3 regions of the Kribbella amoyensis genome follow, and region 1 is predicted to be linked to each of the others. Evidence: riboswitches for the same ligand, from Rfam matches in the RefSeq annotation. Region 1 holds a riboswitch; each other region holds the start of a gene.
What was found. A riboswitch is a leader RNA that binds a small molecule or an ion and turns the genes downstream of it on or off. The one in region 1 is predicted to bind cobalamin.

Region 1 (5,399 bases):
CACCTTGGTCATCTCGGTGACCAGATCGGCCGCGGCGAGCAACCGTGGATCGGCGTTCCGGCCGGTGATCACCACGTACTGGTGGCCCGGCCGGTCCGTCAGCGTCGCGACCACCTCGTCGACGTCGACCCAGCCCCACTTCATCGGATAGGTGAACTCGTCCAGCACGTACAGGTCGTGCGCCTCGGCCGCGATCCGGCGCTGGATCTCCCGCCAGCCCTCCAGCGCGGCGGCGGCGTGGTCCTCCTCGGTGCCGCTCTTGCGCGACCAGCTCCAGCCCTCGCCCATCTTGTGCCACTCGACCGGACCACCCTGACCCGTTGCCTCGTGCAACTGCCCGAGCGCCTTGAACGCGCTCTCCTCGCCGACCCGCCACTTCGCGCTCTTGACGAACTGGAACACGCCGATGTTCCAGCCCTGGTTCCAGCCGCGCAACGCCATCCCGAAGGCGGCGGTCGACTTCCCCTTCATCTCCCCGGTGTGCACCATCAGCAACGGCCGGTTCCGCCGCTGCCGGGTGGTCAGACCGTCCTTCGGTACCTCGGTCGGCTGTCCTTGCGGCATCAGGCGGCCCGCCGTTCCGTCACCGCGCGGACCAGGTGACCCGCCGCGACCTCGCCCAGATCCAGGTACTCCGCGCCGAGGTCGCCGGCCAGTTCTGCCGCCAGCCCGAGCCGGACGCCACGCCGTGACTCACAGTCCACGACGATCGTGGCGATCCCCTGCGCCGCGATCCACCCGGCGGCCTGACGAGCCCGGGCGAAGGCGTTCTCACCTTGGGTCGCCCGGCCGTCGGTGACGAGGACGAGCATCGGCCGGCGGCGCGGATCGCGGATCGCGGCGATTCGCAGGACGTCGGCCGCTTGCAGCAGACCTTCGGCCAGTGGGGTCCGCCCGCCGGTCGGCAGGGATTCGAGCCGGCGAACCGCGGTCTCGACACTGCCGGTCGGCGGCAGCGCGACCGTGGCCGTGGTGCGGGCGAAGGTGACCAGGCCGACCGTGTCGCGGCGCTGGTACGCGTCCAGCAGGAGCGAGACGATCGCCGTCTTCACCTCGCCCATCCGCTTCTTCGTCCCCATCGAGCCGGACGCGTCGACGCAGAAGAGGACCAGGTTGCCCTCGCGGCCTTCGCGGACCGTCATCCGGACGTCGGCCGGCCGCACGGCGAGACCCGGACCGGTCCGGCCGCGGGTGCGCTGGTGCGGCGCCGCGTTGCGCAGGGTCGCCAGCAGATGCGGGCGGCCGGACTCACGCCCGACCCGGACGCGGTCGCCGACGACGCGGCCCACCTCGGTGATCGCGCGCGACCGGCGGCCGGCGACCCCGGTCCCGGCCGACTGGATGCTGAGCAGGCGCGCCTTGTACGGCTCGGAACTGGCCGCGACCTGCCCGGCCGGCGCCGCGCCAGCTTGCTCGGCGTTGTTCGCGTCGTCGGCGCCGGAGGACGCGGAGTCGCGGTCCGACCCATCACGATCCGGCCCGCCATCATCCGGACCACCCTCAGGCCCGCCACCCCCGGGACCGCCGTCGGGACCACCGTCGGGATCGTCGTCCGGGTCTTGCGGCATGCTGTCGTTGATCGCCTGCTCGAGCTGCTCCTCGTCCAGCCCGGGCGCGTCGAACGGGTTGCGCCGCCGCCGGTGCGGCAGGGCGAGCTTCGCCGCGGCCCGGACGTCCTCCACCTCCACCACGGTCCGCCCCGACCAGGCCGCGTGTGCGACCGCGGTCCGCGCGGTGACCAGGTCCGCCCGCATCCCGTCCACGTCGAAGGCGGCGCAGATCTCGGCGATCTGCCGCAGCGCCGGGTCGGTCAGGATCACGTCCGCCAGCAGGCTCCGCGCCTTGACGATGCGCTCGGCGAGTTCGCGCTGCGCGGCGTCGTACCGGCCGACGAAGCTCGCCGCGTCGGCCTCGTACGCCAGCCGTGCCCGCATCACCTCGACCCGGACCGCGGGATCCCGGCTCGCGACCACGTCCACGGTCAGGCCGAACCGGTCGAGCAGCTGTGGCCGGAGCTCGCCCTCCTCCGGGTTCATCGTCCCGACCAGGACGAACCGCGCCGGGTGCGTCACCGACACCCCGTCCCGCTCGACGGTCGCCCGGCCCATCGCGGCCGCGTCCAGCAGGACGTCGACCAGGTGGTCGTGCAGCAGGTTGACCTCGTCCACGTACAGCAGCCCGCGATGCGCGGCGGCGAGCAACCCCGGCTCGTACGCCGTGATGCCCTCGGCCAGCGCGCGTTCCAGGTGCAGCGAGCCGAGTACCCGGTCCTCGGTCGCGCCCACCGGCAGTTCCACCAGCCGCGCGGGTCGCACCGCAGCGGCAGCGGCGTCATGGGGACCGTCGGGGCAGTCGGGATCGGGGTCGCCCGGGTCGCAGGAGAACCGGCAGCCGGTGACCACGTCGACCGGGGGCAGGATCTCGGTCAGGGCGCGGACGGCCGTCGACTTGGCCGTCCCCTTCTCGCCGCGGATCAGCACGCCGCCGATGGCCGGTGAGATCGCGGCCAGCACCAGCGCGAGCTGCAGGTCGTCCATCCCGACGACGGCGGTGAACGGGAAGCCCAGCGAAGGACGGGCAGTGGTCGGAGCAGACCGCATCAGCGGCGATTCCCTTCGTCCAGCGGGTGTCCACGCCCGCAACGGCACTCGGCACACCCGGGCACGCCAACGCTCCCGGGCGGACGGCGGCAGATGTCCTGGCTTCCGGGAATCACCCGGTCACAGTGGCGGGACCGCCCCGGACTCCCGGCCTCAGCCGGTCACCGGTGTTCCTCCACTGCCGTCCGCCAGATCATGGCACACGGCGACGCCCCGGGCAGCACTCCGGTCGGGTGGCGACGATCACCACCTACCGGCCGCGGAGCCTCAGGACTGGAGCGCTTCGGTCCACCGGTCGGTGGGAACCGCGACGTCGGTCTCGCGCACCCCGACGATGGGCGTGACGGTGACGTAGCCCTTGGCCAGCAGGGCCTCGTCGGTGGCCGGGTCGGGCGCGGCCTCCGGGTCCTCCAGCACGATCATCGGCTCGCCGGTCTCGGCGACGGTCCCGGCGATGCGGGACCGTTCGATCGGCGTCAGGTGGGCGCGCCGGATCCCCTCCAGCTCGGCCACCGGGCGATCCGGGACGTTCAGCGTGAGGACCGTGCCGGCCGGTTCGCCGACGAGCCAGTCGAGCGCCTCGGCCGCGACCGCGCCGGCGGTCTCCAGGTACTGCGGGGTCTCGGAGTCGATACTCACTGCGAGCGCCGACATCCCCTGGGTCGCGGCGGTGAGCGCGGCCGCGACGGTCCCGGAGTGCAGGATCGGTACGCCGATGTTGTGGCCGTGGTTGATCCCGGAGACGACCACGTCCGGCGCGGCCCCGAACGCGCCGACGGCGGCCAGCGTCACCGCGAGCGCGGGCGTGCCGGCGATCCCCGTGAAGGTGATGCCACCGGCCTCCTCGGACGCCGACTCGATCGGCCGCCCGACCATCCCGGCCCGGGCGGACCCGACGCCGCTCTGGTCGTCCAGCGGCGCGACCACGACCACGTCGTGACCCTGGGCGGCGACGGCTGCCGCGAGGGCGCGGATCCCGCGCGCCTGGTACCCGTCGTCGTTGGTGATCAGGACCCGGAGTCGCTCGGCAGCCATGACTCCACCCAATCACACCGCGTCGGGCCCGGCCTGAACACCGGACGTCGAGCAGGAGTCAGCGGTCCTCGATGTCACCCTCGGTCTCGAGCACGGCGGCCCGCAGGGTCTCCAGGGCTTCGGCGGACGGCTCGGACCACAGTCCGCGCTGGGCCGCTTCGAGCAGCCGCTCCGCGATCCCGTGCCGGGCCCACGGGTTGGACTTGCGGAAGAACTCCGCCACCTCATGGTTCGCGACGTACTCGGTGGTGAGCGTCTCGTACATCCAGTCGTCCACCACCCCCGCGGTCGCGTCGTACCCGAAGAGGTAGTCGACCGTGGCCGCCATCTCGAAGGCGCCCTTGTACCCGTGCCGCTGCATCGCCGCCATCCAGCGCGGATTCACCACCCGGGCCCGGAAGACCCGCTTGGTCTCCTCCTCCAGCGACCGGGTCTTCACCTGCGCGGGCACCGCCGAGTCGCCGATGTACGCCTTCGGGTTGGCGCCGGTCAGGTGCCGCACCATCGCCACCATGCCGCCGTGGTACTGGAAGTAGTCGTCCGAGTCCATGATGTCGTGCTCGCGGGTGTCGGCGTTCTTCGCGGCCACCTGGATCCGGGCGTACGCGCGCTCCATCGACCCACGCGCCTCGGCCCCGTCCAGGCCCTGGCCGTACGCGTACCCGCCCCAGACCGCGTACACCTCGGCCAGCTCGGCGTCGGTCCGCCAGTTCCGCGCGTCGACCAACGGCAGCAGGCCGGCGCCGTACGAGCCGGGCTTGGACCCGAAGACCCGGGCCGTCGACGCCCGCAGATCGTTGCCAGACGCAACGTCATCGAGGACGTGGGCACGCAGGTAGTTGTCCTCGGCCGGCTCGTCCAGGCCGGCGACGGTCCGGACCGCCTCGTCCAGCAGCGCCACCACGTGGGGGAACGCGTCCCGGAAGAACCCGGAGATCCGGATCGTGACGTCGATCCGCGGCCGGCCCAGCTCGGCGACCGGGACCGGCTCGAACCCGGTCACCCGGCGGGACGCCTCGTCCCAGACCGGCCGGCAACCGAGCAGCCAGAGCACCTCGGCCAGGTCGTCGCCCTGGGTCCGCATCGCCGACGTCCCCCAGACCGTCAGGCCGACCGAGCGCGGCCACTCCCCCGTCTCGGCGCGGTGCCGGGTCAGCAGCGAGTCGGCCAGCGCGACCCCGACGTCCCAGGCGTTGCGGCTCGGGATCGCCTTCGGGTCGACGGCGTAGAAGTTCCGGCCGGTCGGCAGCACGTTCACCAGGCCGCGGGTCGGCGAGCCCGACGGACCCGCCTCGACGAACCGGCCGTCCAGGGCGCGCAGCACGTTCGTCAGCTCGTCGCCGGTCCGGCCCAGCCGCGGCACCACCTCGGTCGCGGCGAAGGTCAGCGAGGCGGCCACGGCGGCGGAGTCGCGGCCGAGCACCTCGGCGATCACCACCGGCACCTTGGCCGCGTCCCAGCTCAGCGTCTCCATCCCGAGGACCAGCTTGCGGGAGACCGCCTCGAGCAGGTCCACCCCGTCCGCACCGCTGACCGCGGGCAGGTCCGCCAGTGTCGCGAGGTCGGCCAGCTCCGGGACCGGCTTGCCCGGATCCGCGAGCATCGCCGCATCGTCCACACCGAAGGTCTCACCGAGCGCCTTGCGCAACCCCGGCACCGCGCCCGCCGTACCGCCCCACATCTGGGCAGCGCGCAGGACCGCGAGCACGAGGTTCACCCGTGCCTCGCCGGCCGGACCGCCACCGAGGACGTGCAGGCCGTCGC
Region 2 (5,399 bases), 3.6 Mb from region 1:
GGCGGCGGATCGGACGGCGGCCGCCGGGTCCGGGGCAGCTGGGTTGCCGGTCTGGACCGTGATGCTGCAGACCGTCTCGGCGCCGCGGCCGTCGAACAGGACGCCCGGGGTGATCGGCCCCGAGTCCCGGGTCACGACCGGGTCCTGGTCCGGGACGACCGCGGCGGCGACGGCGAGCAGCTCGGCCCGGAGGAAGTCGTGGGCCTGGCGAAGGTCGGTGCGAGCGTTGTTCATCGGGCCGGTCCTTCCGGTCGGCGGGAGTGCGCGGGCGCGACCGGCCGCGACGGAGTACGAGCGGCCGCTCCGTCGGTACCGGCGGAGCGCCCGGCGGGTACGTCCTTGGCAGCGGCGCGGGCGGACTCGCGGGACGGTTTGTGCAAGGACACGACCCCGTCGTACACCTTCGCCGCGGTCCCCACGACCGCGTTCATCCCTGGCCCCCAGGACGCACCGAGGACCAGCTTGGTCTCCTCCGCGCGGGTGGTCGCCGTGGTGGTGATGGCCGACAGGTCCCCGCGGACCACCCGGCCGATGTTGCGCAGGGCCTCGCTGTTCGGGCGGTAGTACTCGTTGTGCCAATGCACCGAGACCGCCTCGTCGTTGGCCAGTGGGTCGTTGGTGGCCATCCGGATCGCGTCCGGGAAGGTCGCCGGGTCCGGCCCGTGCCACTCGGTGTACGCGACGTAGTCACCGGGCGCGCGTTCGACGTACAGCCGGGTCGGTTGGTCGACCAGGTCGGCGGCCTCGTCCACGTGCTTGGCGATCCCCGGGGACCCGGTCATGACGACCCGGTCGGCGTGCGCACCTGCGAGCAGCGCCTGCCCGGCCACTTCCGTACCGTAGCTGTGCGCGACCAGTGTGGTATTTGCGTCGGGCAACTTCATCTCGTCGAGCTCGGTCAGGAACCCGGCCAGCCGCGGTCCGCCTTCCAATGCGGGCGCCTTGCTGATCGCCTGCGGGAAGCCCCGCGGCGAGTCGTAGTCGAGCCACACGACGGTCGCCGTCCCGGGCCCGGCCTCGGTCCGGATCAGGTCACCCCGGTCCGACTGGCCGCGGAAGGTTTCCAGGCTGTTGCCCATTCCCGGGACGAGGACGGCGACGTTCCGCGCGCCGGCCAGGTCGCCGTGCACCTCGACCGCCCGGCCCTGGCCCTCGGGATCGACCGAGAGGAACTGGCGGTTCCGCTTGACCTCGACAACCTTGCCGTCGGCACCGACCTCGGTGGAGACGACAGGAGTGAGCAGTTCGCTGATCGTGGCCAGCCGGGTCCGGTCGGCCTCGGTCGCGGTCCCCTCGTCGGTCGCGGCCTGCAACCGGTCGCGAGCCGCGAGCAGGCGCGCGTGGTTGGCGCGGTAACGCTCTTCGAGCTGCTCGGCATCCGGCATCGCGACTCCCCGTGACAGTCGGTCACCCGGGCATCACACCGGGCTTCCGGCAGTCTGGCACCGGAAACGGCTGACGGGAAGTAGTAACTCAGTGGAAGGCGAGTGACCAGTTGCCGGCGCGCAGGGAAAGCTCCACCGCCGCAAGTGGCCGGACGTCCACGTGCCGCAGCGACTCGGCCGGCGCTTCCAACACGTACAGCACTGCCGCCCGGACCACGGCCGGATGCACCACGGCGACGACCGTACTGCGCTCGTCGTGCCGCTGACCGAGATCGCCGAGCCAGTCGGCGACCCGGGTGATCAGGTCGTTCTCGGTCTCGCCGTTCGGCGGGGCGGTGTGCGGGCGGTCGAGCCATGCGGCGACCCGGTCCGGCTCGGCCGCGAGCAACTCCTCGAGGTTCCGCCCGGACCAGTCGCCGTACTGCCGATCGCGGAGCGCGGCGTCCACGGTCGGGGTCAGGCCGAGCACCTCGGCGGTCCGGACCGCGGCCGGTTCGGGACCGCAGTACGCGTGATCGGCGGACACCTTGAGCTCGCGGGCAGCGTCGAGCCCGGCCGCATCGGGCGCGGGCTCACCGCCGAGAACGAGGCCGCGGAGGCCTGGGGTCAGGGCATGCGCCAGCAGCCGAAGGGCGGTCACGCGGCCACCACCTCAGACTCGGACTTCGACGGAACGCGACGATCCACGAGCGCAGCGTAACCGAATCCGATCAGGGTCCAGAGCACCGCCTGAGTACCGAGCGAGGCGAACCGGAACTGCCAGAGCAGCGTGGCCGGGAACGACCCCGGCACCTCGTTGATCGCGGGCAGCACCAGGTACGCCGCGACCACGGTCGCCAGGAGCGCCGCACCGCCGACGCCGAGCCGGATCCACGGCGCCTCGCCGAACCGCGCCGCCCAGCGGGACGCGGCCACGCCGGCCCAGATCGCGAGCAACCCGATCACCAGGGTGAGCAGGTAGCTGACCGTGCGTTTGGTAATCGTCTCCGGGTCACCGACCGCGGGCGGGTTCGGCGGGTACTTCAGGAACGGCACCAGCACGATCCCGACGAACCCGGCTGCCGCCAGACCGAGCGCGGCGTACGAGTCGTTGGTGGTCCGCAGTCGCCGGCGCAGCAGCGTGAATCCGACGGCGAAGATGCCGCCGAGCGCGACGCCGTACAGGGCCGTGGCGAGGAAGAGGCCGGCCCGCTGACCGCTCCGGCTGACGAGTGGCTCCTCCTCGTCGGCGGGTGCCGCCTCCGTGCTGGTGTCGTGCGAATCGCCGTGGGTGTGCGCGGCGCCGCCAGCCTCTTCGATCGCGATCGCGGCGTCGATGTGCGGTTCGCCCGTCACGTACGCGAAGGCGCCGGCCAGCAGACCGGCGAAGAGCCCGACGAGGAGTCCGCGCACGACAAGGTTGCCGAAAGTGCGCATGACAGAGTCCTGTCCGTGAGGTTCAGCCCGGAACCCGGGCCGGTGAGGGGTGGAGCAGGACGTCAGTGGCAGGGCACGCCGAGCAGGTGCCGGCCGTCGTGCATCAGCTCGTGCAGGAACATCCCGGAACGGGAGACGGCGCCCTGGTCGAACGCGACCAGGTAAGCCAGCGTCAGCAGCAGACCGACGGTGAGCAGGGCGGTCGCGAGCAGACGCGGCGAGACAGCCGGTACGGCGACCGAGCGAGCAGGAGCGGGCATCGTGAATACCTCCTGGGGAAGTGCGCGTCCCCTTCGAAAGGTCTGCTGGTGCCCGAGCGTCCTGACTCACGAGCAAGCTCGCTCACAGTGGCGCGGCCGTACCGGACTCTCACCGGTTTCCCTCATGGCATCGCAGGTTGTCCTGCGAACCGTAGCGGCCACGTTCGGCAAGGGTCAACGGACGAGACGAGCCGGGTGATGTTTCCCACCGGGTCGCGGACCCACCTACGCTGAGCAGATGCCGTCTGCCCATCACCTGGTCGCGTTCGCCGTCACCGCCTTGGTGATCATCGTCGTCCCCGGACCGAGCGTGCTGTTCATCGTCGGTCGCGCGCTCGCCGTCGGCCGCCGGGAAGCGTTGCTCACGATGGTCGGCAACACGCTCGGCGCCACCGTGATGCTGCTCGCCGTCGCCTTCGGCCTCGGCGCCCTGATCGCGGCCAGCGCCGTCGCCCTGACCGTGGTGAAGCTGGCCGGCGCGGCGTACCTCGTGTATCTCGGCGTGCACGCGTTCCGCACCCGCAAGTCGCTGGCCGAGGCGCTCGCGACCGGGGTGAAGCCGGGCAGCACGCGGCGCGTTCTGCGGCAAGGGTTCCTGGTCGGCGTCACGAACGCGAAGACGGCCGTGTTCTTCGCCGTGGTGTTGCCGCAGTTCGTCGACGCGAAGGCGGGACCGGCGACGGCGCAGATCCTGGTCCTCGGCCTGGTGTTCCTGCTCATCGCCCTGTGCACCGACAGCCTGTGGGCCCTGGTCGCCGGGACGGCGCGGGAGTGGTTCGCCCGATCGCCACGGCGGCTCGAACTGGTCGGTGGGACCGGCGGGCTGATGATCATCGGCCTCGGCGCGAGCATCGCGGTCAGCGGGTCCAAGGAGTAGGCCGGCTCAGGCTCGCGTCCGCCGGGCCGCGACGACACCGAGCAGGGCGAGGGCCGCGGGCAGACCGAACGCGGTCAGGTACGCCGTCGTCGCGGAGTGCGGCTCGAGCGCGGCGAACAGCGAGCCGCCGACCGCCAGTACGGTTGCCGTCAGCAACGAGTCGCTCAGCTGCAAGGCCGAGCTGTTCGCGCCCTGCTGTTCCGGACTCGAGTACTCCAGCACCAGCACCGAGACGGTCGGGAACACGGTCCCCATCCCGAGCCCGGCCAAACCCCAGCCGAGGATCCCGATCACGACCGGGACGTGCTCGTTCAGGGTCGCGGCCGCGATCACGATGCCGAGCAGCAGCGACACCATGCCCGCCTGCAGGAAGACGTGCGGCTCGAACGGCTGGTTCGGCCGGCCGCGGTACCAGGAGGCTGCGGTCCAGCTCAGCGCGCTCACGGTGAGCACGAGCCCCGCGAACGCCGGCGACAGCCCGCGTTCACGGGTCAGCATCAGCGGCAGGAAGACCTCGGCCACGAACCCGGCTGCCGCGACCAGGCCGCGCAACGCGATCACCGCGGGCAGCCCGGCCCCGATCGCGAACGTGCCCTTCGGCAGCAGCCTGGGCGCGAACGAAGCGACCGCGGCCAGACCGACGACGATCAGCGCGAGCTGGAGTACGCCCCGCTGCTGGCCACCGTAGTGGAGCAGCCCGACGCCGACGGCGGCCGCGAGCGCCCACCACGCCTGCCTGTTCCAGAGCTTGCCACTGGTTGTCGCCCGGACGTCACCGCGAGCCAGACCGGGCCGCATGATCAGCGCGGCCGGGATCGCCATCACCGGTACGGCGAGGAAGACGATGCGCCAGTTGGTGTGCTCCACGATCAACCCGGCGATCGCGGGCCCGACCAACGACGGCACCACCCAGCCGGTCGCGAACGCCGCGAAGATCCGCGGTCGCAGCGCCGCCGGGTACAGGTGGCCGACGACCACGTACAACGCGACCGTCAGCAGGCCCGCGCCGAAGCCCTGGATGACGCGGCCGACGACCAGGACCTCCATCGTGGGAGCCAGCCCGGCGATCAGCAGTCCGGCGAGGAACCACGCGGTGCCGTACCAGAGCGGGCGGGTCGGCCCTTTCAGGTCGGACCAGGTGCCCGAGACGACCATCGCGACGACGCCGGAAGCCAGCGGCCCGCCGAACGCGAGGGCATACAGCGACAACCCGTCGAGCGCCTGCGCCACGGTCGGCATCGCGGTGGTGACCGCCAGCGACTCGAACGCGACCAGGGTGATCAGCGCGACCATCCCGACGGTCAGGGCGCGGTACTCCGGCGCGAGCACGCCGGGGGTTCGGGCCGGAGCGCGGGTCGGTTCGTCGGTCGCGGTGGTGGTCATGTCGAAACCTTCAGGCCTCAAGTGCGCTTGAAGTCAACTGGCGACGTCGAGCGATCCTGAATCAGAGCACGGCGGCGA
Region 3 (5,399 bases), on a different contig from region 1:
GGCGATCACCGCGCCGAACTCGGAGTAGCACAGATGCGTGTGCACCTGGACTCGCGCGGGCGCACCGGCGGTGGCCAACCGGAACGCGCCGACCGCCCAGTCCAGGTACTCCTTGTGCTCGGCCTCGCGGAGCGGCAGCAGTTCGCGCAACGCGGGCTCGTCGACCTGGATGATGCCGGTGCCGGCGTCGACCAGGTCCCCGATCTCGTCCCGGAGCGCGAGGGCGACCTGGTCCGCGGTGACCGCGAGCGGCTGGTCGTCGCGGACGAAGGACCAGGCCAGGATCGTCACCGGGCCGGTCAGCATGCCCTTCACCGGCCGATCGGTGAGCGACTGCGCGTACGACGTCCAGCCGACCGTCATCGGGCCGGTCCGGGCCACGTCGCCGTGCAGGATCGGCGGCCGGACACAGCGGGTCCCGTACGACTGGACCCAGCCGAGCCGGGTGGTCGCGAACCCGTCGAGCTGCTCGGCGAAGTACTGCACCATGTCGTTGCGTTCCGGCTCGCCGTGGACCAGGACGTCGAGCCCCAGCTCGGTCTGGACCAGCACCACCCGGGCGATCTCGGCGCGCATCCGCTCGTCGTACGTCGACTGGTCGATCCGGCCCGCCTGGAACTCGGCCCGCGCTCGGCGGACGTCGGCCGTCTGCGGGAAGGAGCCGATCGTCGTGGTCGGAACCGCGGGCAGCCGGAGGGCCTCCCGTTGCGCGGCGGCGCGTTCGGCGTACGGGGCGCGACGCCGGTCCTCGGGCCGGATCGCGGCCACTCGCGCCTGGATCTCGGTATCTCCCGGCTCACGTCCAACGGCCGAGCTCAGGACGCCGCGGTCGTCGTGGAGCGCCCGGCCGAGGAGTACCACCTCGTCGACCTTCTGCGCGGCGAAGCTCAGCCGGTCGCGGACCTGGGGATCGACGTCGGTCTCCACGGCCACGTCGTACGGGACGTGGAGCAGCGAGCAGGACGTCGAAACCACCAGCTGACCAACCGATCCGAGCAGCACCGCGCACCGTGACAGGGCGGCCCCGAGGTCGGTCCGCCAAACGTTGCGCCCGTCCACCACTCCCGCGACCACCGTCTTGCGCTGGAACTCGGGCAGCGCCGCGATCCGTTCGACGGTCCCGGGCGCGGACACCAGGTCGACGGCGATCCCCTCCACCGCGGTGGCCGCCAGCCGGGGGAGTGCGTCGCCCAGGTCGCCGAAGTACGACGCCACCAGCAGCTTCGGGCGCCGGGGGAGCGCGGACAGCCGGTCGTACGCGGACCGCAAGACGTCCAACTCGGCCGGGGTCCGGTCAGCCACGAACGCCGGTTCGTCGAGCTGGACCCACTCGGCGCCGGCCGCGTCGAGTCGCTCGAGCAGTTCCGCGTACACGTCGAGCAGCGGGTCGAGCAGATCGAGCGGGGCGAAGCCGGGGGCCGCATCCGCCGACGCCTTCGACAACAGCAGGAACGTCACCGGGCCGACCAGGACAGGCCGGGTCCGTACCCCGAGCGCGGCCGCCTCGGCGAGCTCGGCCAGCGGCTTGTCCCCGGCGAGCCGGAAGCTGGTCGCGCCGTCGAGTTCGGGGACCAGGTAGTGGTAGTTCGTGTCGAACCACTTCGTCAGTTCCAGCGGAGCCACGTCGCCGGTACCACGGGCCATCGCGAAGTACGTGTCGAGCCGCGACAACCCGAGTTCGCGGAAGCGGTGCGGTACGGCGTCGACCAGATGGGCCAGGTCGAGTACCTGGTCGTAGTACGAGAACGTGTTGCCAGGAACGACGTCCAAGCCGCGGCCGGCCAGGTCGGTGAGCGTGGCGGCTCGTTGCCCGGCCGTGCGGCGCTCGAGTTCGGTGGCGTCGATCGCGCCGGCCCAGTACTGCTCGACGGCGTGCTTGAGTTCTCGCCGGGGCCCGATCCGCGGGTAGCCCAGCACGGTGGTCCCGATCGGACCGATGGATGTGTTCACGTCTCTCTCCTCGCGAGCGCGGTGACGAGGCGCTGGGCTCGCGGGACGGCGACCAGGCGGCACGCCGACGCACGGCAGCCGCTGCAGGCAGGTCCTCCCACGAGACCCTCGACCTCACCGCACACCGGGTGGTGTGCGGACCGAAGGCAGGTGTTCGGACTCACGGGCGGGCCGACCGGATTCGGTCGGCTGGCCTACTGGCCGTCGCTTCCCAGGCCTTGCGGCCCAGTGCTTCTGACGGCGGTCGTTCCCGTTCACCGCTGCGGGGCAGTCCCGGATTCGCGCCAGGTTCCCTGTTGCCTCGTGCCTCGCCGCGCCTCTGCGCGGCCGACACGAACCATCGGCGGCACCGACCTTAGCGCGTCCCGTCGACCCGGTGTGTCGGCCGTCTCACCTCGGCAGCGATCAGTTCTGCCCGTTGGAGAGGAACAGCGTCACCTGGGACCCCGGGGGCGGGCGGTCGCCGGTTCGCGGATCGGTGTAGGCGACGGTGCCCTCGGCCTCCGGGGAGTTCACCCGGTCGCCGGACAGGACGACCTGGTACCCGGCTCGGCTCAGCGTGTCCGTCGCCTCGCCGGGGCTCATCCCGCTGACCGGGGGCAGGGACTTGCCGTCGCCGCCGGTGATCTTGCTGTTCGGCGGGACGAAGCGGCGCAGCGGCATCCCCTGCAGGGCCTTCTCCATCGCGGTCTGCCAGAGCGGGCCCGCGGTCCCGGACCCGGTCGGGTCGGAGATGTCCTGGCCGTCGAGGGTGTGGCCGTACATCAGGTTCGTGTACGGCAGGGTGGCGTCGGCGACGACGGCGGCCGCGGCCAGGTTCGGGGTGTAGCCGGCGTACCAGACGGCCAGGTTGTCCTGGATGGTGCCGGTCTTGCCGGCCAGGTCCCAGTTGCCGAAGTTCAGCCGGCCGCCGGTACCGCCCGGTTCCATCACGGCGCTGAGGACGCGGTTGACGCCGTCGGCGACGGCGGGAGTGAGGACCTGCCGGCAACCGATCCCGGGCGTCTGGACGGGCTTGCCGGACTTGTCCTGCACCGACGTGACCACGGTCGGCCGGCAGTACTTGCCGCGGGCCGCGAAGGTCGCGTACGCGTTCGAGAGCATCAACGGAGTCACGTACCCGACGCCGAGCGTCATCGAGACCACCTGGTCGAGCGGTTCCTGGGTCTGCGCGTTGTACATGCCGAGGTTCGCCGCGATCGTGGCGATCGAGCACAGCCCGGTGCGCTGGGACAGTTGCAGGAAGTACGTGTTGGTCGAGGCCTTCGCGGCTTCGATCATCGTCAGGTTGCCGCTGCGGGTGGAGTTCCGCGGGCGGTAGTTCGGGTCCCGGGTGGAGCCGGAGCAGGTCTTGAACCGGCGTCCACTCAGGTCGATCTGCGCGGGCGAGTTGATCCGGTACGTCAGCGGCAGCCCCTGCTGGATCGCGGCCGCGATCGTGAACGCCTTCATGGTGGAGCCGTTCTGGAACCCGCCGTACCCGCCGGGGTACGACTTCTCCACGTTCAGGTTGTAGTACGTGTGGTTGCGGCCCTTGCCGTACGGCTTGCTCTGCACCATCCCCTTGACCAGGCCGCTGCCTGGCTCGACCACGGTGATGGCCGCGATCGCGGTGTCCGAGACCTTGGCGTGCTCCTTGATCGACGCCTGCGCGGCCGCCTGGATCCGCGGGTCGAGCGAGGTCCGGATGGTCAGCCCGCCGGTCTTCAGGTAGTGCTCGCGCTCCTTCGGGGTACTGCCGAGGGCCGGGTTGTCCAGCAACTTGGCCACCGCGTACTCGCAGTAGAACGGGTACCGCGAGTTGGCGCAGCCGTTCGGGACCTTGCGGATCTTCTTGAAGTCGATCACCGGCGCCTTCCTGGCGTCCGCGGCCTGCTTGGCAGTGATCAGGTTCAGCTCGCGCATCCGGGCGATGACCAGGTCCCGGCGGTCCTTGGCCCGCTTCAGGTTGTTCGTCGGGTCGTACCCGGTCGGGTTCTTCACCAGGCCGGCCAGCATCGCGGCCTGGGGCAGGGTGAGCTTGGCGGCCGAGACGCCGAAGTAGTGCTGCGCGGCCGTCTGGACGCCGAACGCGCCGTCGCCGAAGTTGGCCAGGTTCAGGTACTTCTCCAGGATCTGGTCCTTGCTGAACTGCTTCTCGATGGCGACCGCGTACCGCAGCTCGGTGAGCTTGCGCTCGTAGGTGACGGCGGTGGCCGCTTTGCGTTGCTCGGCGGTGTCGGCCTTCTCGATCAGGCTCATCTTCACGTACTGCTGGGTGATGCTGGAGCCGCCCTGCTGGACCGAGCCCTCGCTCCGGTTCCGGATCAGCGCGCGCAGCGTGCCCTGGGCGTCCAGGGCGCCGTGCTCGTAGAAGCGTGAGTCCTCGATCGCGACGATCGCGCGCCGCATGATCGGGCTGATCTGGTCCAGCGGCACCGGGACCCGGTTCTGTTCGTAGAGGGTGGCGATCCAGGTCCCGTCGGCGGCCAGCATCTTGCTGCGGACGGCGAGTGGAGCGGTCTCCAGGTCCTGCGGCAGGTTCTGCATCGAGACGGCCGCCTTCTGGGTGGCGAACCCGGCGAACCCCGCGAACGGAATCGCCAGCCCCGCGGCCAGCGCACCAGCCAGCACGCTCACGCCGAGGAACACGACCAGCGACCGAGCGCGACTGCGGACACCCCTTTCGGCTGTGCGCATACCACAAGGCTAACGGAGGAGGTGGAGGCGGGTCAGGACTCGCCGCAAATTAGGTTAGGTTAACCTAACCGCCATGATCGCTCGACGCATCGGAGTTGCGGCTGCCCTGCTCGCCCTCGCGACGACGTTCGCGGGGTGCGGGACCGGCCCGGAGGAGGCGAGCGCGGACGAGCCGTTCGCCCGCGTGGCCACGAAGTTCGGCGAGGTGAAGGTCCCTTCCGAGCCGAAGCGGGTGGTCGCCCTCGGCTGGGGCGACGCGGAGACGGCGCTGGCGCTCGGGGTCCAGCCGGTCGGCGCGAGCGACTGGCTCGCCTTCGGCGGTGAAGGGGTCGGTGTCTGGGCGAAGGGGATGTACCAGCAGGCGCCGCAGCTGATCGGCACGCTCGAGCCCGAGTACGAGAAGATCGCGGCGCTGAAGCCGGACCTGATCCTCGACGTGAAGTCCAGCGGCGACCAGGCCCGGTACGACACCCTCGCCGCGATCGCGCCGACGGTGGGCGTCCCGGCCGGCGCCGAGCAGTACAAGCTGTCCTGGAAGCAGCAGACCGAGCTGATCGCGGCGGCGCTGGGCCGGTCCGCCAAGGGACGCGAGGTGATCGACGCGGCCACCAAGAGCTTCGAGCAGGCGGCGAGCGAGCACCCCGAGTTCGCCGGGAAGACGATCACGCTGGGCGCCCGGACCTCGGCGGGCTACGGCGCCTACGTGTCCGGGACCGGGCGGGTCGAGTTCGTCCAGCGGCTCGGGTTCAAGAACAACCCGGAGATCGACG

Region 2: it holds a riboswitch for cobalamin, as region 1 does, so the genes downstream of both, FB561_RS07450 (CbtB domain-containing protein) here and FB561_RS24330 (putative cobaltochelatase) in region 1, are expected to answer to the same signal.
Region 3: it holds a riboswitch for cobalamin, as region 1 does, so the genes downstream of both, metE (5-methyltetrahydropteroyltriglutamate--homocysteine S-methyltransferase) here and FB561_RS24330 (putative cobaltochelatase) in region 1, are expected to answer to the same signal.

The regions. Positions count from the first base shown of each region.
Region 1 covers NZ_VIVK01000001.1:5,197,818-5,203,216, reverse strand. The annotation lists gene cobO (cob(I)yrinic acid a,c-diamide adenosyltransferase) at 1-564, opposite strand, end outside; gene FB561_RS24330 (putative cobaltochelatase) at 564-2,600, opposite strand; cobalamin riboswitch at 2,672-2,798, opposite strand; gene surE (5'/3'-nucleotidase SurE) at 2,868-3,635, opposite strand; gene cobN (cobaltochelatase subunit CobN) at 3,694-5,399, opposite strand, start outside.
Region 2 covers NZ_VIVK01000001.1:1,552,884-1,558,282, forward strand. The annotation lists gene FB561_RS07430 (hypothetical protein) at 1-234, opposite strand, end outside; gene FB561_RS07435 (alpha/beta hydrolase) at 231-1,385, opposite strand; gene FB561_RS07440 (histidine phosphatase family protein) at 1,474-2,025, opposite strand; gene FB561_RS07445 (CbtA family protein) at 2,022-2,801, opposite strand; gene FB561_RS07450 (CbtB domain-containing protein) at 2,864-3,061, opposite strand; cobalamin riboswitch at 3,080-3,230, opposite strand; gene FB561_RS07455 (LysE family translocator) at 3,300-3,938, shown strand; gene FB561_RS07460 (MFS transporter) at 3,945-5,321, opposite strand; gene FB561_RS07465 (DUF1304 domain-containing protein) at 5,383-5,399, opposite strand, start outside.
Region 3 covers NZ_VIVK01000005.1:19,897-25,295, reverse strand. The annotation lists partial or broken gene metE (5-methyltetrahydropteroyltriglutamate--homocysteine S-methyltransferase) at 1-1,950, opposite strand, end outside; cobalamin riboswitch at 2,079-2,307, opposite strand; gene FB561_RS37520 (penicillin-binding protein) at 2,356-4,629, opposite strand; gene FB561_RS37515 (iron-siderophore ABC transporter substrate-binding protein) at 4,703-5,399, shown strand, end outside.